One region of the Halomonas sp. OfavH-34-E genome, then DNA from elsewhere that is predicted to be linked to it. Evidence: predicted binding sites of a transcription regulator. Region 1 holds the regulator's gene; each other region holds the start of a gene.

Region 1 (7,819 bases):
TCCAGCGGTGCTGCTGTTCACCACCCTTCTACGGCTATCGCTCAACGTGGCCTCCACCCGGGTGGTGCTAATGAATGGCCACGAAGGCGGCGACGCCGCCGGCAAGGTCATCGAGGCCTTCGGCCAGTTTCTGGTCGGCGGCAACTTCGCGGTGGGTCTGGTGGTGTTCCTGATCCTGGTGATCATCAACTTCATGGTCATCACCAAGGGCGCCGGGCGCATCGCCGAAGTGGGCGCACGCTTCATGCTCGACGCCATGCCGGGCAAGCAGATGGCCATCGACGCCGACCTCAACGCCGGTCTTATCGGCGAGGAAGACGCCAAGCGACGGCGCGCCGAGGTGGCCCAGGAGGCCGACTTCTACGGTTCCATGGACGGCGCCAGCAAGTTCGTGCGTGGCGACGCCATGGCCGGCCTGATCATCATGGTGGTCAACGTGCTGGGCGGGCTGATGATCGGCCTGATGCAGTACGACATGGCCTTCTCCGACGCCGCCCGCACCTACATCCTGCTGACCATCGGCGACGGACTGGTGGCCCAGATCCCGGCGCTGGTGATCTCCACCGCCGCCGGCGTCACGGTGTCCCGGGTCAACACCGACCAGGACGTCGGCCAGCAGATGATCAGCCAGCTGTTCGTCAATCCCAAGGTGCTGATCCTGGCGGCCGGGGTGATGGGCCTGCTGGGCCTGGTGCCGGGCATGCCCAACCTGGTGTTCCTGCTGTTTACCGTGCTGCTTGCGACCCTGGCCTGGTGGCTGACCCGCCAGTCCGAGAAGCGCCTGGTCGAAGAGCAGGAAAGCACCGCCCCGGCGCCCCCCCCGGAAGCCCCGGAGGCGAGCTGGGACGACGTCCAGCTGGTCGATACCCTGGGCCTGGAGGTCGGCCACCGGCTGATTCCGCTGGTCGACGCGCGCCAACAGGGGGAGCTGCTTGGTCGGATCAAGAGCGTGCGCAAGAAGTTCGCCCAGGAGGTCGGCTTCCTGCCACCGGTGGTGCATATCCGCGACAACCTGGAGCTGGAGGCCTCCACCTACCGGGTCACCCTGAAGGGCGCCGAGATCGGCCGCGCCGAGGCCTGGCCCGGGCGCTGGCTGGCCATCGACCCCGGCCAGGTGTCCGGCGAGCTGGACGGCACCCCGACCCAGGACCCGGCCTTCGGCCTGCCGGCGGTGTGGATCGACGCCAGCCAGCGCGAACGCGCCCAGGTCTACGGCTACACCGTGGTCGACGCCAGCACCGTGGTCGCCACCCACCTGAACCACCTGCTGCACCGCCACGCCTCCGAGATGCTGGGGCGCCAGGAGGTGCAGAAGCTGCTCGACAAGCTCAGCACAGAGCAGAAGTCGCTGGTCGAGGAGGTGGTGCCCAAGGCGCTGTCGCTGACCGCCTTCACCCGGGTACTGCAGCAGTTGCTGGACGAGGACGTGTCGATCCGTGATCTACGCACCATCCTCGATACCCTGGCCGAGCACGCGCCCCATCAGCAGGACCCCAGCGAGCTGACTGCCCTGGTGCGCATCGCGCTCGGCCGCGCCATCACCCAGCAGTGGTTCGCCGGCCAGGAATCGCTCAACGTCATCGGCCTCGAGCCCCAGCTCGAACAGGTGCTGCACCAGGCCATGAACGGCAACGGCGCCCTGGAGCCGGGTCTGGCCCAGACCCTGATGGACCAGACCGAGGCGGCGCTGGGCCGCCACGAGGCCACCGGCGAGCCGCCAGTGCTGGTGGTCACCCCGAGCCTGCGCCCGGTGCTGGCACGCTTCCTGCGCCGCCGTCTGCGCCATCTGGTGGTGATGTCCCAGGCCGAGATCCCCGACGACCGCATGCTGCGCGTCACCCATCAGGTCGGGGGGATGTGACCATGCTCCCAGCCTTGATCCTTGCCCGGAGAACCCAGTGTGCGCCGAGACGCCTGGCGGCACTCTCCCTGCTGGCGCTGTGGCTGATCGCCAGCGGCGCCCAGGGCTTCCCCGGTGCCTGGACCGCCAACGCCCCGCGCATGACCGTCGCCTCGAGCCAGCTCGACCAGTCGTCGCGACCGCTGACGCCGCCCTCCGCCAGCGTCGAGGGCGTGATCGAGCGGGTGGTGTGGCGCTATCGCACAGCGCCTGGCGCCCGCCTGCAGGGTCGCCTGTGCCATGGACAGCGCTGCCTGCGCCTGAAGGCCGCCCACGGCAGCACCGAACACTTCGCCGGCCTCGACGCTGCCGGCCCCTTCGTCTTTCGTTTTCGTCTCCTGGATGGTGAGTCGCCGCTCGTTGTCGACGGCATGAGCGTGATCGTCAACCACCGTTGAGGCTGTCCCAGAGGAAAGTGCCATGTACACCGCACAAGGCAGAATGGAGCATCAGTCCCAGCTCGAAGCCTACCTCCCCATGGTGCGTCGCCAGGCCCTGGCGCTGCAGGTCAAGCTGCCCGCCGGGGTCGACCTGGATGACCTGATCCAGGCCGGCATCGTCGGCCTGCTGGAGGCGCTGGGGCGCTTCGATGCAAGCCAGGGCGCCCAGTTCACGACCTTCGCCAGCCAGCGGGTGCGCGGCGCCATGCTCGACGAACTGCGCAGCCGCGACTGGCTGCCGCGCAGCGTACGCCGCCAGGCCCGGGCACTGGACGAGGCCACCCGCGAGCTGCAGCAGCGCCTCGGCCGCCCCCCGGAGGAACACGAGATCGCCGAGGCGCTGGACATGGACCTGGTCAGCTACCGACGCCTGTTGAGCGACGTCAACAATGGCCAGCTGATGCCCTTCGAGGAATTGCTCGCCGAAGGCAACGAGCATCGCTTCAGCGACCAGATCAGCATGGCGCCGCTGGCCGAACTGCTCGACGGCGAACGCCGCGAGGCGCTGGTCGCCGCCATCGCCGAGCTGCCCGAGCGGGAAAAACTGCTGATGGCGCTCTACTACCAGGAGGAGCTCAACCTCAAGGAGATCGGCGCCGTGCTGGGGGTCAGCGAGTCCCGGGTGTGTCAGATCCATAGCCAGGCGGTGAGCCGACTGCGCGCGCGATTAAGCGAGCACTGAGCCGCTTCGACAACTCAGCGAAGAAAACAAAAGAAGAAAGCGAAAGAAGAAAACCACTGGAAAAACGGAAGGTTAGAAAGAGCGGCCGACTAAAGGGAACAGCCACCCCATAGCCATCTCTTATCAGGATTATCGGACCATTCAATTTATCCAATTGCTCGTTTCTGCGTAAGGTGAGCCCTGTCTTCAGACAATACACCCATCGCTCAAAGGAGACGGGAATGTCCCTGATCAACACCGAAGTCAAGCCGTTCAAGGCCACCGCTTACCACAACGGCGAGTTCGTCGACGTCTCAAGCGACGACATGAAAGGCCAGTGGAGCATCGTCTTCTTCTACCCGGCCGACTTCACCTTCGTCTGCCCGACCGAGCTTGGTGACCTGGCGGACAACTACGAAGAATTCAAGAAGCTGGGCGTCGAGATCTACAGCGTCTCCACCGACACCCACTTCACCCACAAGGCCTGGCACGACAGCTCCGAGACCATCGGCAAGCTGCAGTTCCCGATGATCGCCGACCCGACCCTGACCATCTCGCGCAACTTCGAGGTACTGATCGAGGAAGACGGCCTGGCCGAGCGTGGCACCTTCGTCATCGACCCCGAGGGCAAGATCCAGATCGTCGAGATCAACGCCGGCAACATCGGCCGCAACGCCGAAGAGCTGCTGCGCAAGGTCAAGGCTGCCCAGTACGTCGCCGCCCACCCCAACGAGGTGTGCCCGGCCAAGTGGAAGGAAGGCGAAGAGACCCTGGCGCCGTCCCTGGACCTCGTCGGCAAGATCTAAGCCTTGTCCGCAAGATCTGACACTTGTCCGCCAGATCTGACACTTGACCGAAAGTGTCTTGAGCAAGATGTGACTGCGCCAAGGCTGGCTGACTCAGCCTTAGTGTCCCTTGTCGCAGTCACGGCGCCTCGCCAGAGGCGCCCGTCACCCCTGAGGTGACACCCTTTTCCCCACCGGGTCGTTCGTCTCGGTCGTCCTACCAGTCGCTTATGCGAGATCGGGCCCTTCGGCCCGGTGGGGATTCTGCGGCCCAATGATCGGCCAGTTCGCCGATACCGGCACTACGCTCCCGCCGCAGACTACCATTTTCCGATTTTTATCAGGATTGCCGCTGTCATGTTGGACGACTCTCTCAAGCAACAGCTGAAAGCCTATCTCGAACGTGTCACCCGCCCCTTCGAGCTTGTCGCCACCCTCGATGACGGCGACAAGTCCAGGGAACTCCACGGCCTGCTCAGCGACATCGCCGCGCTCAGCGACCACATCAGCCTGTCCACCGAAGGCACGGACCCACGCACGCCGTCGTTCGCCCTTTATCGTGATGGCGCCCCCACCGGGGTGGTGTTCGCCGGCATCCCCATGGGCCACGAGTTCACCTCGCTGGTGCTGGCACTTCTGCAGGTCGGCGGGCATCCGCCCAAGGCCAGCGCCGAGGTGATCGAACAGATCCAGGCGCTGGACGCGGACATGCACTTCGAGACCTACTTCTCGCTGTCCTGCCAGAACTGCCCGGACGTGGTCCAGGCGCTGAACCTGATGGCCATTCTCAACCCGCGGATCTCCCACGACGCCATCGACGGCGCCCTGTTCCAGGATGAGGTCGAGGCCCGCGAGATCATGTCGGTGCCGAGTGTCTACCTCAACGGCGAGCCCTTCGACCAGGGCCGCATGACCCTCGAGCAGATCCTGGCCAAGGTCGACACCGGCGCCGAAAAGCGTGAAGCCGAGAAGATCAGCGCCAAGGAGTCCTTCGAGGTGCTGACCATCGGCGGCGGTCCCGCCGGAGCAGCCGCCTCCATCTATGCCGCGCGCAAGGGTATCCGCACCGGCGTCGCCGCCGAGCGCTTCGGCGGCCAGGTGCTCGACACCATGGCCATCGAGAACTTCATCTCGGTGCAGGAGACCGAAGGGCCCAAGCTTGCCACCGCGCTTGAAGAGCACGTCAAGCAGTACGACGTCGACATCATGAACCTGCAGCGTGCAGAAGCTCTGGTGCCGTCAAGCGAGCCGGGCGGCGAGCACGAGGTGCGCTTCGCCTCCGGCGCCAGCCTGCGCGCCAAGACGCTGATCCTGGCCACCGGCGCCCGCTGGCGCGAGATGAACGTGCCCGGCGAGGCCGAGTACCGCAACCGCGGCGTGGCCTACTGCCCGCACTGCGACGGCCCGCTGTTCAAGGGCAAGCGCGTCGCGGTCATCGGCGGCGGCAACTCCGGCGTCGAGGCGGCCATCGACCTGGCCGGCATCGTCGCCCACGTGACCCTGTTCGAGTTCATGGACGAGCTGCGTGCCGACGCCGTGCTGCAGAAGAAGCTGCGCAGTCTGCCCAACGTCGAGATCATCTCCGGTGCCCGCACCACCGAGATCAACGGCGACGGCAACCGCGTCACCGGCCTGAGCTATGAAGAGCGCGCCAGCGGCGAGCTCAAGCAGGTCGAGCTGGAAGGTGTGTTCGTGCAGATCGGCCTGGTGCCCAACACCGAATGGCTCAAGGACTCGCCGATCGAGCTCTCCGAGCGCGGCGAGATCATCACCGACGCCCATGGCATGACCTCGGTCCCCGGCATCTTCGCCGCCGGCGACGTCACCACCGTGCCCTACAAGCAGATCGTCATCGCCGTGGGGGCAGGTGCCACCGCCGCCCTCGGCGCCTTCGACTACCTGATTCGTCAGTAAGGTCGAGCCCTCGACCACGACAAAGCCGTGTTCCCTGAAGACACCGTCTGGCTTTCCTGGCCGCGGTGTCCACGACCAGGAAGGTCGTGACTAGCCTGCCGCCCTTCGGGGCGGTTTTTTTTGGTCTGTTGGTCGTGCAGGAGAGACCAATGTCAGTTCGATGGTGTCAGTCGATGTTCGACCATGGCACTTGCGCGACCCGAATGTCAGCGGAAGACAGCTTGCCGACGGCGTCAGCGTCGTTAGTTCGACGGCGTCAGCCGGTTTTCGACCATTGAACTTGCTCCGCTGATGTCCGGAAGGCACTCGCCCTGGGCCAGTCGCTCAAGGATGCGTTCTTCCTGGCGCTGCAGTTCCAGGGTGTGGTCGATCACCGCGTCGACCTCGGAGGGCGGCAGCACCACCACGCCATTCTCGTCGGCCAGCACCACGTCGCCGGCGGATACCACCACCCCACCGACGCTGACCGGCAGGTTCATGGCGCCGCCCTGGTCGGCGAGCTTGGTGGTCAGCGACGAGACGCCGCGGCTCCACACCGGGAAGCGCTTTGCGCGCAGGGTCGCAAGGTCGGTGGCGGTGCCGTCGATGATCACCCCGGCCAGTCCCAGGTGCGAGCCGACCTCGGTCAGCACCCCGCCCCAGCAGGCGTGACGACGATCGCCCTGGCGATCGATCACCAGCACATCGCCGGGACGCAGAAGGCGCATGGCGTGGTTGAGCAGGGTGCCGTCTCCCGGCGGCAGCGACAGGGTCACGGCGACCCCGGCCACCCGCACCTCGTCGAGCTGGCAGCGGATCTCGGGGTCGATGAAGCCCTCTTCGCGGAAGTGGCCGATGGTGGCGGTCTCGCACTCGAGCAGGCGCTGATGGCGGGCGGGGTCCAGCGGGGCGGGCAGGTCAGCGATGGTGTACACAGCGTTTTTCCTTATATCAGGCTCGGCAGCCAGGTGATCAGTCCCGGCACCCAGTACAGCATCAGCATGCCGAACAGGAAGCACAGCACGATCGGCCAGGCGGCGGCGTAGATGGTCGGCATCGACACCGAGGGTGCCCCGCCCTTGACCGCGAACAGGTTGTAGCCGAACGGCGGGGTCAGACTGCCCACCGCCAGGTTGATCAGAAACAGCGTCCAGAACCACACCGGGTCGAACCCGTAGGCCTTGAGCAGCGGGGCGTAGATCGGAATGACCACCATCATGAAGGCGATCTGGTCGATGAACATGCAGGCGATAAGCGGGATCAGCATCAACAGCAGCAGCATCAGGCCGGTGTCCAGATCCATGGCGGTGGCGGCGGCCACCAGCCCGGAGGTGGCCCCGGTAAAGGACAGAAGCTGACTGAACAGCTTGGAGCAGGCCAGGATGGTGATGATCATGGCGCTGATCGACAGCGACGACAGCAGCGCCTGGCCGGCCATCTTGAGGCTGAACTTGCGGTAGTAGAAGGCCACCAGAATGGCCCCGAGCACGCCGGTGGCGGCGGACTCAGACGGCGTCGCCACCCCCAGCATCATCAGCCCCAGCACCGAGAAGATGATGATCGAGAACGGCGCCATGTTGGCCAGCGCCCGACCGCGCTGGCGCCAGTTGCCGCCGCCCGAGTCGTCCACCGCCGGTGCCCGCGACGGGTCCAGCATCATGCGCACCACCACGTAGGTCACGAACAACCCGGCCAGGAGCATGCCCGGAATGATACCGGCGATCAAAAGGCGAGCGATGGAGACGTCGACCATGGAGCCGATGATGATCACCAGAAGGCTCGGCGGGATGATCGGTGCAAGGCCGGCACCGCCGAGGATCAGGCCGATCGACAGACGGTCGTCGTAGCCACGCTGCTGCATCGTCGGCAGCGCCGAACGGCTGAGCATGGCGGTCACCGCCAGGGCCGAGCCGGACAGTGCGCCGAACAGCGTCGACAGGGCTACCACGAAGAAGTACAGGCGGCCCTTGATGCGCCCCATCAAGGTGTCGAGGGAATCGAAGATGACGTCGATGGAGCCCGATCGGAACAGCAGCTCGCCCATCAGCACGAACAGCGCGATGGTGGTCAGCGTCTCCGAGGTGACGGTGTCATAGACGCTGTTGGCAAACAGGCCGAAGCCGGCGCTGCCCATCAGCCA
Region 2 (7,819 bases), on a different contig from region 1:
CCCTGGGTCGGGCGTACCCCACCGAGCGACAGCGGGATCCAATCGATCTGGGCCTTCATCACCGCCGTCATCGCACCGTGGCGCTCGGGGCTGACCCACAGCATGCCCTCGGCCCAGCTCGCCAGATCGCGCAGCTCGGCGACCTTGGGGTGGTCGGCCTCGGCGCCATCGGGCAGCGGCAGCCCCTGGGGCGAGAAGGTACGCACCTCGGCACCGAAGGCCGCGAGCAAACGCCCGGCCTCCTCGGCCAAGAGCCGCGAGTAGGAGCGCTCGCGCAGCGAGCCGTACAGCACCAGGATGCGGGGTGCATGGCGTGGTGCGCTGGGCGGGGCCAGCTCGTCCACGGCGATGGGCCGCCACAGCTCCGGGTCGATGTTGGGCAAGTCCTTGAGCAGGGTATCGGGGGTCATGTGCGGTTTGCCTCCAGCGTGACGGTTTCGCCATTTTCCTTGGTAAAGCTGTCGCCCTCGATGGCCGACAGCGGCGCCTCGACCAGCTCCAGTACCCGCTCGGAGGGACGGCACAGCGCCGCGCCCCTGGCGGTCACCACGATGGGTCGGTTGATCAGGATCGGGTGGGCCATCATGGCGTCGATCAAGGCCTCGTCGTCGAGGCTGTCATCGCCGAGGCCCAGCTCATCGTAGGGCGTGCCCTTCTGGCGCAGCAGTGCCCTGGGCGTGATGCCCATGGCCTCGATCAGCTCGACCAGGCGCTCACGGCTGGGCGGCGTCTTCAGGTATTCGATGACCTCGGGCGATTCGCCGGAGGCCTCGAGCATGGCCAGCACGTTGCGCGAGGTGCCGCAGGCCGGGTTGTGGTAGATCAGCGTCATGGGGTCTCCGGGAGGCGCTCTTGGCTATCGAGGCTGTCGTCACTATCGAGGTTACCGTGGCTCAGCGGGTCCTGGTGTCGTCACCGGTGGCGGGGCCCAGCAGGTCGGCCAGGGGGTTGCACACCTCCGGCCGGCTGGCGCAGCAGTCGCGCACCAGAAAGTCGAGGGTGGCCACCATGTGCGCCAGGTCCGCCCGATAGACGATGGAGCGGCTTTCCCGGCGCTGGCTGACCAGCCCCGCCCGGCTGAGCACGCCAAGGTGGGCCGACAGGGTGTTGTGGGGCACCTCCAGGCGGCGGGCCAGCTCGCCGGCAGGCAGGCCTTCGGGCTCGTGGCGCACCAGCAGGCGAAAGGCGGCGAGCCGGGTGGGCTGAGACAGCGCAGCGAAGGTGTCGAGGGTCGGTTGCAGATCGTCTTTGTCCATATGTCCGGAATTATGGACATATTGATGTGCGGGTCAAGTACTTCTTGATCCAGGGCATCTCGCTTGCCGTCACCCTGGCCAAGAACGACAAAGCGGCGACGTCCAGCAAGGACGCGCCGCTTTTTGGTTGAGGGGGCTGTCACACGACGACGGTCGAGTCGTGCTACCTGCGCGCTATACCAGCGCTACATCGACCCTACATATAGTTGAACAGCGACAGGTCGCGGATGCCGATAAAGGCCTGCTGGGCGGCCTGCATGCCCACCTGACGCATGCTGTACTCGGAGATTGCCTGGTTGTAGTCCAGATCGACCAGATCCGACATGGTCTGGGCGTAGTTGAGCTCGCGGTTGCCGCTCACCGAGTCGATGACGTCGAGCTCGTTGAGCCGCGCGCCGACCGAGGCCCGCTTGGTCAACACGTTGTCGAGACTGGCGTCCAGCTCGCGCATGGCGCCGTTCAGGGTGTTATGCAGCGTCGCCTGCTTTGCGGGGGTGTCGGCGGGGGCTTCCAGCACCGCCAGCACCTTCTCGAAGGTGGTGAAGACGTTGGTGTTCATGGTGTCGGCGGGGCCGAAGGTCACGCTGTCGCCGGTCGCAGGCGCGCCTTCAAGCTCCAGGCGCAGGCCACCCACCTCGACGCTGGTGCCTTCAGGGTCGTAGGGCTGATCTTCCAGGGCCGCTCCGGCGCTGACCCAGGAGCCATCGTCTTGTTCGACCTTGACGCTGTAGGTGGGAGCGTCGTCGGTACCACCGAACTCCACCTGGTAACGCTTGCCGTAGCCGGCGTCGCTGTTGTCGACCACATCGGGGCCGGCAAAGGTCACACTGCCGCTGTTGTCACCCTGCTCGGCCACGTAGCCCGCGCCGCTGGGCACGCTGGTGAAGATGTCGGCGCCGGTATCCCCCACCGACATAAGTCGCGAGGCGTCCACCTGCTGCTCGCGCACCTTGTCACCGCCCACGTACTCGATGCCGTTGCCGCTGTCGGTGAAGGGCTCGGCGCCATCGGCGTAGCCACCGAACAGGTAGCGACCGTTGCCGTCGGTGGCGTTGGCCTGACCGATCAGCGTCTCGTAGACGCCGCGCAGTTCACTGGCGATGGACTGCCGGTCGGCATCGCTCAAGGTGTCGTTGGAGGCCTGGATCACCAGCGCCTTGGCGCTGGCCAGGGCGTCGCTTGCGCTGTTGAGCACGCTTTCTTCCTGGGACAGGGCGTTGCGCGCGCTGACCCGGGCGTCGGTGTACTGCTGGGTCACCGCCTGGGCCTGGCTGACCGCCACCGCCCGGGACGCCGCCTGGGGGTCATCGGAGGGATTGACCACCCGCTTGCCGCTGGCGAGCTGCTGACTCAGGTGAAGAAACTCGGACTGCTGACGGTTGAGCGAGCTGACGCTCTGGTCGTACATGGTGACGGTGCTGATACGCATGCTCTGCTCTCCTTAGCCGCGCAGTCCGAGGATGGTGTCGACCACCGAGGTGGCGGTGTCGATGACCTTGGCGTTGGCCTGGTAGTACTGCTGATAGCGGATCAGGTTGGCCGCTTCCTCGTCCAGGTTGACCCCGGACTCGGACAGCTTCACCGCGCTCAACTGCTCGGTCAGCCCCTGCTGGGCCGCCAGATTGACCTGCACCACGTTGGTACGGTTACCCACGTCTCCGACCAGCGAGGCGTAGGCCTGGCTCAGGGTGGCGCTGCCGCCCACGCTCATCTTGTCCTGCAGCCCCTGCAGGGCCAGGGCGTTCTCGTTGTCGCCGCTGGCGCCGGTTTCCCCGGCGGCGGCGATCTTGTCGGGATCACTGATGGCGGTGTCGAAGCCACCCGCGGCGCGGCGCACCGGCTGCACCTCGAAGCGATCGCCGTCGGCCAGGGCGCTGGGGTCATCGATGCCGAGCGTCACGCCGCCAAAGGTCAGGGTGTTCTCGGTGGCGTCGAAGCTCGCGTCCACCGCCTCGCCGGTGTCCTTGCGGGTGACCTCGAAGGTCGGCGGCGAGGCCGAAGCGTCGCTGACCTTGACCTCGTAGTCGGCCGCCTCGAGGTCTTCGATCTTGTCGATGTTGAAGCTCGCGGTGACCGTGGCGCCGCCGCTGTTGGCGTCGTTGGCAAAGACCCGCGGTTTGCCGATGTCGAACATGTCGCCACCGCTCTTGCCATCCAGATCGTAGCCCTCGGCGTGCTGGGTATTGAAGGCGACCGCCATGGACACCGCCAGCTGGCCGATCTGGTTCTGGGTGCGATCCAGGGTCTCGGAACGGAACTGGATCAGCCCACCGAGCGAGCCGCCCTGGAGGCTGTCCTCGTCGAGTCGCTGCAGGCCGCCGCCGGGGTCCTGGTAGCCCACCACCACCCGCTGGGGATCATTGGCCGAGGCCACCGCCTTCAACTGGTAGGACTCGGTGCCGGCCACCAGCGGCTGTCCGCCGGGCAGGCTGACCCGATAGGAAGAACCGTCCTGCACCGTCAGCTCCACCCCGATACGCTCGCTCATCTCGGTGACCAGCTGGTCACGCTGGTTGAGCAGCGCATTGGGGGCCTCGCCGGTCTTGGCCTTGGCCAGGGAAATCTCGCGGTTGAGCGAGGCCAACTGCTCGCTCTGGTTGTTGATCTGGGTGATCTCGTCACGGATCTGGCTGTTGATGCCGTCCTGCATATCCTGCAGGTAGCTGTCGAAGGCGCGGAACTGGGCGCTCAGGGTGTCCGCCGCGCCCAGCACGCCCTGGCGGGCGGCAGGGTCCGAGGGGGCCGAGGCCAGGTCTTCCAGCGACGAGAAGAAGTTCTGCATCAGCGGTGCCAGACCGGCGTCCTGATCGGCCAGCAGGCTGTCGATCTGGTTGATCTGGGTCTGGTAGGCGTCCAGCGCCGAGCTAGAGCTCACCGCACCATTGAGCTGGTCGGCCACGTACTGGTTGAACTGACGCTCGATGTCGTTGACCTGGACGCCCTGGGTCCCGCCGCTGCCCTCGCCCAGCACCGTGATCTCGCGGTTGTAGCCCGGTGTATAGACGTTGCTGATGTTGTTGCTGGTGGTGGTCAGGGCGTTCTGGGCGGCATTCAGGCCGCTCAAGCCGATGGAGAACATGCTCATGGTGGAATTCCTTTCGCCGATAGCCTGTTTATCGGCCGAATGGCCGCTGGCTTGAGAGCCTCGGTGCCGCAAAAACCATTAATTTTCCGAGCGACTAGGCGCTGTCCGAAAAGTCGACGAGCGAAGGTTAGACAAGGCAAAAATCGGTGAGAAAGCGCAGTTTACGGGGTGTAAATGAGCATTTTGATCCGATTTTTAACGCCGTATTACCGAGCGCAGGCACTTTTCAGACAAGCCCTAGAAGACCTGGGTGGGGTTGGCGCTTATATCCGCCCTGGCCAGCCAGTCGCTGCCACGCTCACCCGCGGTGGCACCCGCATCCACCTTCTCGGCGGCACCGGTAGGCGATGCGCCGACATTCGCGGGTCGAGCCTCGCCGGCCGCCACGCGGGTGGCGCCTGCGCCGTCATCGATCGGGCCGAAGGTGTGCATCACCGCGATCAGCTTGGCGGCGTAGGCCGGGTCGGTGGCGTAGCCGCCCCGCTGCAGCGCGTGGGCCGCGGCCTCGGCGTCCGGCGCGGTGGTGACCTCGGCGTAGCGGGCGTTGTTGCTGATCAGCCTGGCGTAGTCGGTGAAGGCTTCCTCGAAGGAGCCGTAGACCCGGAAGTCATCGCGAATACGCTGGCGTTGGCCGTCTTCCACCTCATGGGTGGTAATACGGGTGGTGGGGCCGTCCCAACTGCTGCCGGCCTTGATGCCGAACAGGTTGTGACTGTTGTTGCCGTCGGCGGTGGCGATCTCGTGGCGGCCCCAGCCGGTCTCCAGCGCCGCCTGGGCCAGGATCAATTCCGCCGGCACGCCGGAGGCGCGGCTGGCGGCCTGGGCCGGGGCGGCCAGCTTGTCGAGGAAGGCCTGGACGTGGGCCGGGGTGTCGCGGGCCTCGCGTCCGCTGATGCGCTCTTCGGCCTGGGCGGTGGTCATGCCCTGGCTGACGGCGCCCAGCTCGTCGAGGAAGTTGGTCGGCGCCTCGACCTCGCTGTCTGCCGGCGCGTCCGCTCTCAGGGCGTTGGACAGCGGACGCGGCGTGCCACGGGGAATCCCCGCGATCAATGCCTCGACATCCTTGGCCTGGCTGGCCTCGGGGCCACGTAGCTGGGCCATGAGCTGGTCGGCCAGGCCGATGCCGCGGCTGGCCATGGTCTGGGACCACTGCTGGTCGAGCAGCGTCTGGTAGAACTGGGTCTGCTTCGAGTCGGTCAGGCCAGAAGACGGCACGGCGTCGCGCATGCTCTTCATCATCATGTTGATGAACATCGCCTCGAACTGGCGCGCCGCCTCCGCCGCCGCCGCCGGGTCCTGCTGGCGGGCGCTGGTCTTGAGTCGCGCCAGCCCCTGCATGTCCAGCGCGAAGCCGGCCTGGCCGACGCTGCCGGTGGCCCGGCTGGCGCCGGACAGGGCAGAACCCGAGAGGCCTGTTGTGGGCCCCGAAGCCAGCCCTGTTGTGGGCCCCGAAGCCAGCCCTGTCATGGGCCCAGATGAAAGATCAGAGATAGCCATCAGATGATCTCCAGCTCGGCTCTGAGCGATCCCGCGGCCTTGAGCGCCTCGAGGATCGACATCAGGTCGTTGGGGGTCGCGCCGAGGGCGTTGAGGGCGTCCACCACGTCGAGCAGATTGGCGCCTTCGACCACCTGCAGGGTGCCCTGACCCTCGTCGATGGTGATATCGGAGTCCGGTACCACCGTGGTCTCGCCGCCACGGCTGAAGGGCGCCGGCTGGCTGACGCCGAAGGCGGTGTCGATGACGATGGACAGGTTGCCGTGAGCCACGGCGGCGCGCTTTAGCGTCACGCTGCCGTTGAGCACGATGGAGCCGGTGCGCGAATTCAGCACCACCTTGGCCCGGGCCGGCATCGGGGTGACGTCGACGTTCTCGACACGGGCCATGAAGTTGACCCGGGAGTTGGCGTTGGTCGGCCCGTTCAGGGCGATGACCCCGCCGTTTCTGGCCGAGGCCACCGGGTAGTCGAAGGTGTCGTTGATCGCACGGACCACGCGCTCGGCGGTACCGAAGTCGGCCTGGTTGAGCTGCAGTTCCAGCACGCCGTCACGGCTGCCCAGCGCCAGCGGCACCGTCTGCTCGACCATGGCGCCACCGGCGATGCGCCCGGCCGCCTGGTGGCTGATCTGCACGCTGGAGCCGGCGGACTCGGCGCCGGCGCCGTTGATCAACAGGTTGCCCTGGGCCAGGGCGTAGACGTCGCCATCGGCGCCCTTCAATGGCGTCATCAACAGGGTACCGCCGCGCAGGCTGCGGGCATTACCGATGGAAGACACCACCACGTCGAGGCGCTGGCCGGGCTGGGCGAACGGAGGAAGGTCCGCGGTGACCATCACCGCCGCCACGTTGCGCAACTGCATGTTGGTGCCCGGCGGCACGGTGATGCCGAGCTGGGACAGCATGTTGTTGAGGCTCTGGCCGGTGAACGGCGCCTGCATGGTCTGGTCACCGGAGCCGTCCAGGCCCACCACCAGGCCGTAGCCCACCAGCTGGTTGTCGCGCACCCCGGCGAAGCTGGCCAGGTCGCGGACCTTCTCGGCGCGAGCCAGGTGGGAGAAGGCCGACAGCGCGATCAGCAACACCAGCATCAGGCTGCCGAGGGTCAGGGTGGGGCGACGGGAGACAGGGTTTCTCATCATGCTCGGCCTAGAAGGGGGAAACGTTCAGGAAGAACCGCTGCATCCAGCCCATGTGCTGCGCCTCGTTGATGTAGCCGTTGCCCACGTACTCGATGCGCGCATCGGCCACCGCCGTGGACGGCACGGTGTTCTGGGTGGTGATGAAACGCGGATTGACCACCCCGCCGAAGCGGATGAACTCGGTGCCCTGGTTGATCGCGATCTGCTTCTCGCCGCGCACCCTGAGGTTGCCGTTGTTCATCACCTCGATCACCGAGACGGTAATGGTGCCGGTAAAGGAGTTATTGGCCTCGGAGCCACCGCCGCCCTCGAAATCTGTATCGCCGTCGATCTCGAAGCCGTAGTCCATCAGTTCCTCCAGGCCTTCCGGCACCTGGGAGAAGGTCAGGCTGGAGCCGCCGTCACGGTCGGCGTTGGAGCGGGAGTTCTTGCTGGCGCTGACCTCTTCGTCCAGCACGATGGTCAGGATGTCGCCGACGCTGCGCGGACGACGATCCTCGAACAGCGGCTGGTAGCCCCGGGCCTTCTGGAAGATCGAACCATTGGCCACCGGCAGCGGCCGATCGGGGATCTCGATCTGCTCCTGCTCGCCCACCACCGAGGCGTGGGGAATCTGGGCGCAGCCGGCAAGCGTCAGCAGCACCAGGGCCAGCGTCAGCGTCGCCAGGCGCAGAACAGCATGAGCCCCACCGTGTGGCGCGCCAGATGATGAGGTCGTGTCAGGGTGCATGGCCGTCTCCAGTGCCACCGCAGAATTTATTATCAGAGTCGTGACTAGGCGCTATCCGAAAAGGGTCGATGAGCGCAGGCACTTTTCAGACAAGCCCTAGAGTTGTGCC
Region 3 (7,819 bases), on a different contig from region 1:
CCTGGCGAGGATTTCCCGTAACCCCGTGCTGGTCGCCCTGCTCGAGGCACTGTCGCGGCCGACCCTGCGGATGCGGCTGTGGCAATCGATCCACCTCGGCGGTCGTATCGCCATCACCCACCAGGAGCACCTGGCCATCCTCAATGCCGTCGTCGCCGGCGACCCCAGGGGCGCCCATGCCGCCATGCAGACTCACCTCGCTCAGGTCGCCGTGGTGCTGCGGGACACCCCCGATTCGCGTTAAGGCGCTGCCAGTTCAAGAGACGCCAGCTCAGGCCAGATCACCCTCGTTGCTGGTCTCGGGCCGCGGATGACGCTGCACATAGATACCGAAGGCCACGATCACCGCGAAGCACACGGCCACCACCAGGTAGCTGGTCTGGGCCGAGGTGATATCGATCAGCCAGCCCTGGGCCAGCGGCACCAGGGCGCCACCGACGATCGCCATCACCAGGCCGGCGGCGCCGTACTTGGTGTCCTGCCCCAGCCCTTCCAGCGAGATGCCGTAGATGGTGGGGAACAGCAGCGAGATACAGGCGCTCAGCAGCACCAGGGCCACCGCCCCGATCAGGTTGCCGCTGAACACCGCCACCAGCGACAGCGCGACGCCGAGCACGCACATCCCGGTCATCAGCTTGCGCGGGTCCACCCGACCCATGACCCCGACCATGACGAAGCGCGACACCAGGAAGACCAGCAAGGAGGCCTGCAGCCAGTAGCCGGCCTCTTCACTGCCGACGCCCAGCGCCTCGGTCACGTAGTGGATGGTGAAGGTCCAGGTGCAGGTCTGGGCGGCCACGTTGAAGAACTGCGCCACCACCCCGAAGGCGTAGCGACGGTTACGCACCAGCCGCCCGAGACGACTCCCCGACAGCGCCACCGTCTCGCTCTTGCGGTCCGCCATCAGCGCCTCGTGGCGCGGCACCCGCACCATGGCGATGGCGATCGCGATCACCACATAGACCAGCGCCAGGGTGATGTAGGGGCCCATCACCGCCTGCAATTCCGCCGACTGCATCTCGGTCAGCGCCTCCTGGGTCAGCGAGGCGCGCTGCTCGGCGGTGGCCGGATTGACGTGGGGCAGGATAAACACCGCGGCCAGCAACACCCCCAGGTTCGACCCCACCGGGTTGAAGGACTGGGCGAAATTCAGCCGCCGAGTGGCGTTCTCGCGCGGGCCCATCGCCATCACGTAGGGGTTGGCCGAGGTTTCGAGGATCGACAGCCCGGCCGCCAGGGTGAACAGCGCCACCAGGAACATCGAGTAGGTCATCATCTGGGAGGCCGGCATGAACAGAAGCCCCCCGGTGGCCGCCAGCAGGAGGCCGATCAGCACGCCACCCTTGTAGCCCAGGCGCGAATTGATCCAGGCCGCCGGGATCGCCAGGGCAAAATAGGCGCCGTAGTAGGCGAACTGCACCAGCGACGCCTGCAGCGCGCTCATCGAGAACACCGAGCCGAACACCGACACCAGGGGGTCGGTCAGATTGCCGGCGAGACCCCAGGCGGCAAAGCAGGTGACGATCAGCACAAAGGGCAAGGTCATGCCCCTGTGCAGAAAAGAGGACTTTTCCGGCGCCGACTGTTGCTCAGCCGCCGCGGTAGAGGATGCATCCACAAGTGACTCCTTGAATGTATTTGTATGCGGTTATCGAGACAATTGATCAGATGAATTTAGCTAGTGAGGGAGAAGCTAGTTGAGGAGCCACGTGAATACAAGGAATGAGAGATAAGACAAACGTCTTAGTGGATGCGGAAGAGATTATTGCAATCAACTGTTTTTGTTGATTTTTTGTCGCTACAATGTGGAGTATAAAAAGTTCAAGACAGAAGCAGCACCAGGGGTGCCAGGCGAATGGCTTAGGCGTCGCCCACTGACCTTTGCGAAAGATAGATACGATGAATAGCTCAGCCCGGCTGGCTATTGTTATGGGGGGAGAAGGAGGAGAGAAAGGGGAGAGGCGAGAGGGGAGTGGGGAGAAAGGAAAGAGAAAAGACAGGAGCGTGAGAAGACAGGGCCTGAGAAGAGAGAGCGAGATGAAGAGAGGCGAAAAGAGGAAGTGAGCGTGCAGAAGGAAGACAGAGGATAGACAAAGGGTTGAGAGATGGAAGAGAAGCAGGGATGCGGAGGCGTCACGCTGGGACGGGAAAAGGCTCGAGGAGCGCAGGCACTTTTCAGGCAAGTCGCAATGCCAGCTCCGCCTGCCCCACCAAGGCCTGCCGATGGATTTCGAGCAGATGGCGGCAGTCCTCGCCCATGGCGTCCTGCATACCCGTCGCCTCAAAGCGCTCGATTAACTCACTCGCCCAGGCCACCACCTCCTGATATCGGGCAAGCGCGTCCAACAGGGCCTCGTCGGAGACAGCCTCCACGGCGCCTTCGACCAGGACACCATCGACCAGGACATCCTGCGAAACGCTTAACGAGTTGAGGCTATTCATCCGTAACTCCTGGGGCCAAGACAGCTGTTGATGGGGGGGCCTGTGACCGAGACTGCCGTGACCGGGCCTGCCGTTGCCGAGATAGCCGCAACAAGGTTGGCCGGGCCTATAAATGCCGACAGGCGCCAGAGGCGCCTGTCGGGGTTGGGCCGCAAAGGCGCGACCCGCGAAGGAGCACGTCAGCCGAGGGCTGACAACCCTCCTAGCCTTAGCCCAGCAGAGACAGCACGGACTGCGGCACCTGGTTGGCCTGGGCCAGCACGGAGGTACCGGCCTGCTGCAGGATCTGGGCGCGGGTCATATTGGCCACTTCTGTTGCATAGTCAGCGTCTTCGATACGCGAACGAGCGGCAGACAGGTTGGTCTCGGTGGTGCTAAGGTTGGTGATAGCAGAGTCGAAACGGTTCTGTATGGCACCTAGGTCGGAACGAAGAGCATCAACTTTGCTAAGTGCATCGTCGAGAGTCTCCATCGGATCTAGGGTTTTCCCATTTAATTCGTTGGTCACAGCTGCGCCAAGCGTCACAGATACGTCACCGCTCGCAGAAGCAGTACCTGTAGACGTAACGTTATAGTAGCTTACAGTCCCGTCTCCAGCTTCTACTCGCGCGAACTTGTCTGTACCATCAGTTAACAGAGAGATATCTTGGTTTCCGATAGTAAGCCCAGAAGTCCCCGCATTGAAGGAAAATGATGTACCTTTATCGCCAGCAGCAGAAGCCAGGTCACCAGTAACTTCATTGCCAAGGGTGATAGTTAGGTTATCGCTCGCATCCACAGAAGTTGAAATTTCGAAAACCTTACCATCAGCGCTGTTTGCAACGCCAATGGCGTAATTCTTGCCATCGTACTGGCGAATTTGGAAGTCATTCTCGGTTAAGTCTGCACCGAGTGAGTCTGTAATTGTACGCGTGCCACCAGTTGCTGTTGAGTCAATGTTTACATCTGTAAGAGGATCTGAGGCGTTAGCCTGCATGTCAGCCTTAGTGAAGCTAACGGCAGCCGAGGAAAATTGACCATCGCCTGCGGAAAGTTCTGATAGCGTTGATGTAATATCAAAGTTATCCAGGCTAAGCGTATTCTGATTGATAGTTTCTAGATCAATAGATATGGCTTCACCATCATTAGCTCCCACTTGAATGGAAATCGGTGAAATCCCTTCGGACAGTACCTTTACGCCATTGAAATCTGTCTCTTCCGAAATTCGGTTAATTTCATTAAGACGCTGGCCGATTTCGTTCTGGATAGATTCAAGGTCAGAATCAGAATTGGTTCCGTTCTGGGCTTGAACGCTCAGCTCACGGATACGCTGCAGGTTGTCATTAACCTGGTTCAGCGCGCCTTCAGCGGTCTGGGCGACAGAGATACCGTCATTGGCGTTACGCTGTGCAGTAGCCAGACCGGTGATACTGGAAGACATGCGGTTGGCGATGGCCTGGCCGGCGGCGTCGTCCTTGGCGCTGTTGATGCGCAGGCCGGAGGACAGGCGCTCCATGGAGGTGGTCAGGGCGCTCTTGGACGCGTTGAGGTTCTGCTGACCAATCATGGAAGTGATATTGGTATTGATCACGGACATGGTGTCATCCTTCCTTAAAGAGTTGGGCTCCATTGGCGGACCGTCTTGGCCTGCCGCAACGGCGCCGTTGGCCGTTACCCTCTTTATCGGTGGCTCGCCGAAAAGCTTTAGCCCTAGCCCGCAAATTTCTTTGGAAGGCTCTTACCAGGGCTCTTGCCTGGGCTCTTCCTGGACTCTTGCCAGGGCTCTGGCTTGACCGCCTGCTGGGCCACCAGCGGCTGCTTTTCACCGGGTCTGCGCCGGTTCTTTACCAGGGCTGCGCCCACTTTTCATCAGGTCTGCATCAGGCCTGCGCCTGCACGTACCGGGTATTCACACGCTCTTTACCGGCTCTTTACCCGCCTTCCATCGGGTCTGTGATTGTTCTGCATGCTTTCCCGTGCCTTCTTTGTGCCTATTCGCTGACGCATCTTCTCTACGGTTGTCCCCCTCGCGCCCTTACTGGACGCTGACTCTGGTGGTGGATGCTGACATCAGGGGCTAGCACTCGTGGGTGATTGAGGTATGTTGAAGACTGTTTTGGTGCCATTTCGAGCAAACGCGTCCAGGGATACCGGACCGATCGTCCAAAGGCGCCTTTGCCTCGGGCGGTAGACGCACCACGGTGGCCGCTATCAACGCTGTCGCCTGCCATGCTGTGAGGATGGCGAGTCTTCGTCATAGCGTCGGAAGGACAAGGAAATGAGCGCCCGGAAGCAGGGTCGCCAAGGGGGTCGTGGGTAGGATGCCGTTTAGACTGCGCGATGTGGCGGAAGATGCCTGGCTGCTGATGGCCTCCAGCGGACTGCTGATGGTCGGCGCTGCGGGTCTCGCCGCCTGGTTGATCCACCCGGTGGAACAGCCGCTGCTGGTCCCCGATGTGGCGCTGGCAAGCCTCGCTGGCGGCGGCGGCGTTCTGCTGCAGGTACTGCGCAGACCGCGTGGCCGCAGCGTCTGCGGCCTGATGATGCTGCTGCTGGCGCTGTACGCCATCGTCCATGACCTGGTCGCCAGCGGCCCTGCCGACGTGCAGTCGCTGCTGACCGGCGGTCCGCGCATGACCAGCTGGGCGGGCCTGGCGATGCTGCCGGGCTGCGTGGCCCTGATGATCGGGGTGGAGCATCGCCAGGGCCCCTTCTGGTGGCGGTTGTCGGGGGGGCTGCTGCTGCTGATCGGCGCGATCTTTACCGTCTGGCTGGTGATTCCTGGCCAGGCACCCAAAGTCTGGGAGGTGACCCGCAGTACCTCGCCCATGGCGGTGTGTCTGCTCTACCTGATCGCCGGCCCGGCCTCGCTGGTGGCGGCCTCACGCCCGCCCAACCGCCCGCTGCACCTGCAACGCGCCAGCATCGCGGTGGCCTGTGCCGGGGTACTGCTCAGCAGCCTGGCCTGGCTGTCGCTCAACCATGTGCGCCAGAGCCACGTCCAGCGGGACGCCGCCAATACCCTGACCAACATCGAAGAGCGCACACGCGGTCAGATGGCGCTACACCAGCGCTGGCTCGACCGCCTGGCCAACCGTGCCGGCGAGCAGACGACCGACGCCAATACCCTGGCCGACGTCATCACCTTCTATCTGCGAGACGTACAAAGCCTCGAGAGCCTGGCGCTGTATCGCGGCGACCAGCGGCTATGGCTGCGCTCACGGCGTGCTCAGGACAGCGTCTGCCGCTTGAGCGAGGCACTGCCCAGGCCGGCCCGCGGGGAACTACAGCTCGAGTTGCCCGACAACCCGCTGGCGACGTCGGCACGCATGGTCAGGGCCCTGGACGATGACGACCTACGCCTGGTCGCCTGCATCGATCTGCCCGGCACCCTGGCCCCCAGCAACCACAGCGTTGCCGACCGCACCCTGCTGGCCATCACCGACAGCCAGGGTGTCTGGTGGTGCGGTTTCGGCGAAGACACCTGGGAGGTCAAGGACCCGACCCTTCCCAGACTGGCCGAGAACACTCTGGAGCTGGACGGCCGCACCCTGTCCCTGCGTGCACTGCCAGGCCCGGACAGTGACTGGTGGCTGGCGGGTAGCCTGCCGGCGCTGATCACCCTGATCGGGTTGATCATGTCCTACAGCCTGGCCATCAGCCTGTCGTTGATGCGCACCCTGCTGTGGCAGACCCAGAGCCTGGTGGCCGCCCAGGACCAGCTCGAAAGCTACCAGGGCATCCAGTCGATGATCGCCCGAGAGGCGCCACTGAGCGAGACCCTGGAGGCCTGCTGCAGACTGTTCGAGGGCCACCTCCCCAATGCCATCGCCACCGTGTTGACCCTGGACCCCGGCGGCGAGACCCTGAGCCTGACCGCGGGCCACAGCCTGCCATCGGAGATGGCACCGCTGCTCGCCAGAACCCCGGTGGGCGGCACCTTCGGCACCTGGGCCAGCGCCGCCGCGGCGAGGGCCCCCCGGGCCAGCGACGACATCACCGAGGACCCGGCCTGCGCCGGCGTGCACCCGCGCCTGCGCGACGGCGAGTTGATGGCCTGCTGGGCCTATCCGGTCGTCGCCAGCGATGAACGTCTGCTGGGGGTGGTCAGCCTGTTCTTTCGACACATGCCGGCACAGCAGGCCGAGCCCAGCAGGCGTATCGAGCGCTGCCTGGAGCTGGTCGCCCTGGCGGTGGAGCGCGACCAGGACCGCCAGGCGCTGTTCCAGAGCGAGCAGCGCTACCGTTCGCTGTTCACCTACAACCCCGACGCCATCTACTCCCTCGACCACGAAGGCATCTTCGTCGCCGCCAACACCACCTGCTCGACCCTCACCGGGGTCCCCCTGGGTGACATCCTGGGGCGGCACTACGAAGTCTTCGTCAAGGAATCGGATCGCTCCTGGGTGCGCGACGCGGTGCGCAAGACGCTCAAGGGCGAGGTCACCCGCTACACCCTGCCCATCACTACTCCGCTGGGCAGGCGGGTAATGGACATCACCAACCTGCCGATCATCATCGACGGCGACATCAGTGGAACCTTCGGCATCGCCAAGGACGTGACCGAGCGCCACGCCCAGGAGACCCAGCTGCGCATCCTGCAGCGCAGCGTCGAGGCCAGCATCAATGGCATCGTGATCGCCGATGCGCGCTCGCCGGAGCTGCCGATCATCTACGCCAACCCGGCCTTCATGCGCATGACCGGCTATCCGGAGGAAGAAGTGCTGGGGCGCAACTGTCGCTTCCTGCAGGGTGAGGAGAGCGATCCACAGGTGGTGGCACGTATTCGCCGCCAGCTGGCAAACCACAGCGAAGTCCGCGCCACCCTGCTCAACTACCGCAAGAACGGCGAGGCCTTCTGGAACGACCTCTACATCTCGCCGGTGATGGACACCGATGGCGAGGTCTCTCACTTCGTCGGCGTCCAGCACGACATCTCCGAGCACAAGGCCTACGAGGAAAGCCTGGCCTACCATGCCAGCCACGACGCCCTGACGGGCCTGGCCAATCGCGCCCTGTTCGAGGATCGTCTGCGCCACGATTTCGCCCTGGCCAAGCGCCAGTCCCACCACCTTGGCGTGCTGTTCATCGACCTGGACGAGTTCAAGCCGATCAATGACAGCCTCGGCCACGACGTCGGCGACAAGGTGTTGATCCAGGTCGCCCAGCGGCTCACCGAGGCGCTCAGGCCCGGGGATACCGTGGCCCGCTTCGGCGGCGACGAGTTCGTGGTGCTGCTTCCGGACCTCGACGAGCCCGAGCAGGCGGTGACCCTGGCCGAACGTCTGCTGCCGAAGGTGGCCCAGGCCTACCGGGTCGGCGAGCATGAGCTGCACGTTACCGCCAGCATCGGGGTAGCGGTGTCCAGCGACGTCACCATCGAACCGATGCAGTTGCT

The links. The regulator FliA, encoded in region 1, starts transcription of late flagellar genes. The targets are predictions, from matches to a motif close to CTAAAGTTNNNNNNNNNNCNGCCGATA.
Region 2: the regulator FliA is predicted to act here: its motif matches at 4,371-4,397, upstream of flgK (flagellar hook-associated protein FlgK).
Region 3: the regulator FliA is predicted to act here: its motif matches at 4,103-4,129, upstream of NH448_RS19730 (FliC/FljB family flagellin).

The regions. Positions count from the first base shown of each region.
Region 1 is NZ_JAMXRY010000081.1:4,017-11,835, reverse strand. Features, by position in the region: gene flhA (flagellar biosynthesis protein FlhA) at 1-1,861, shown strand, start outside; gene NH448_RS22295 (flagellar protein FlhE) at 1,864-2,298, shown strand; gene NH448_RS22290 (RNA polymerase sigma factor FliA) at 2,321-3,022, shown strand; gene ahpC (alkyl hydroperoxide reductase subunit C) at 3,244-3,807, shown strand; gene ahpF (alkyl hydroperoxide reductase subunit F) at 4,144-5,700, shown strand; gene NH448_RS22275 (4-hydroxy-4-methyl-2-oxoglutarate aldolase) at 5,943-6,614, opposite strand; gene NH448_RS22270 (TRAP transporter large permease subunit) at 6,626-7,819, opposite strand, start outside.
Region 2 is NZ_JAMXRY010000057.1:1,076-8,894, forward strand. Features, by position in the region: gene arsH (arsenical resistance protein ArsH) at 1-410, opposite strand, end outside; gene arsC (arsenate reductase (glutaredoxin)) at 407-832, opposite strand; gene NH448_RS19600 (metalloregulator ArsR/SmtB family transcription factor) at 894-1,256, opposite strand; gene flgL (flagellar hook-associated protein FlgL) at 1,453-2,685, opposite strand; gene flgK (flagellar hook-associated protein FlgK) at 2,698-4,341, opposite strand; gene flgJ (flagellar assembly peptidoglycan hydrolase FlgJ) at 4,579-5,679, opposite strand; gene NH448_RS19620 (flagellar basal body P-ring protein FlgI) at 5,838-6,929, opposite strand; gene NH448_RS19625 (flagellar basal body L-ring protein FlgH) at 6,988-7,710, opposite strand; gene flgG (flagellar basal-body rod protein FlgG) at 7,807-7,819, opposite strand, start outside.
Region 3 is NZ_JAMXRY010000057.1:23,330-31,148, forward strand. Features, by position in the region: gene NH448_RS19710 (FadR/GntR family transcriptional regulator) at 1-244, shown strand, start outside; gene fucP (L-fucose:H+ symporter permease) at 272-1,618, opposite strand; gene NH448_RS19720 (hypothetical protein) at 1,900-2,064, shown strand; gene NH448_RS19725 (hypothetical protein) at 2,176-2,442, opposite strand; gene NH448_RS19730 (FliC/FljB family flagellin) at 2,651-4,018, opposite strand; gene NH448_RS23570 (EAL domain-containing protein) at 4,743-7,819, shown strand, end outside.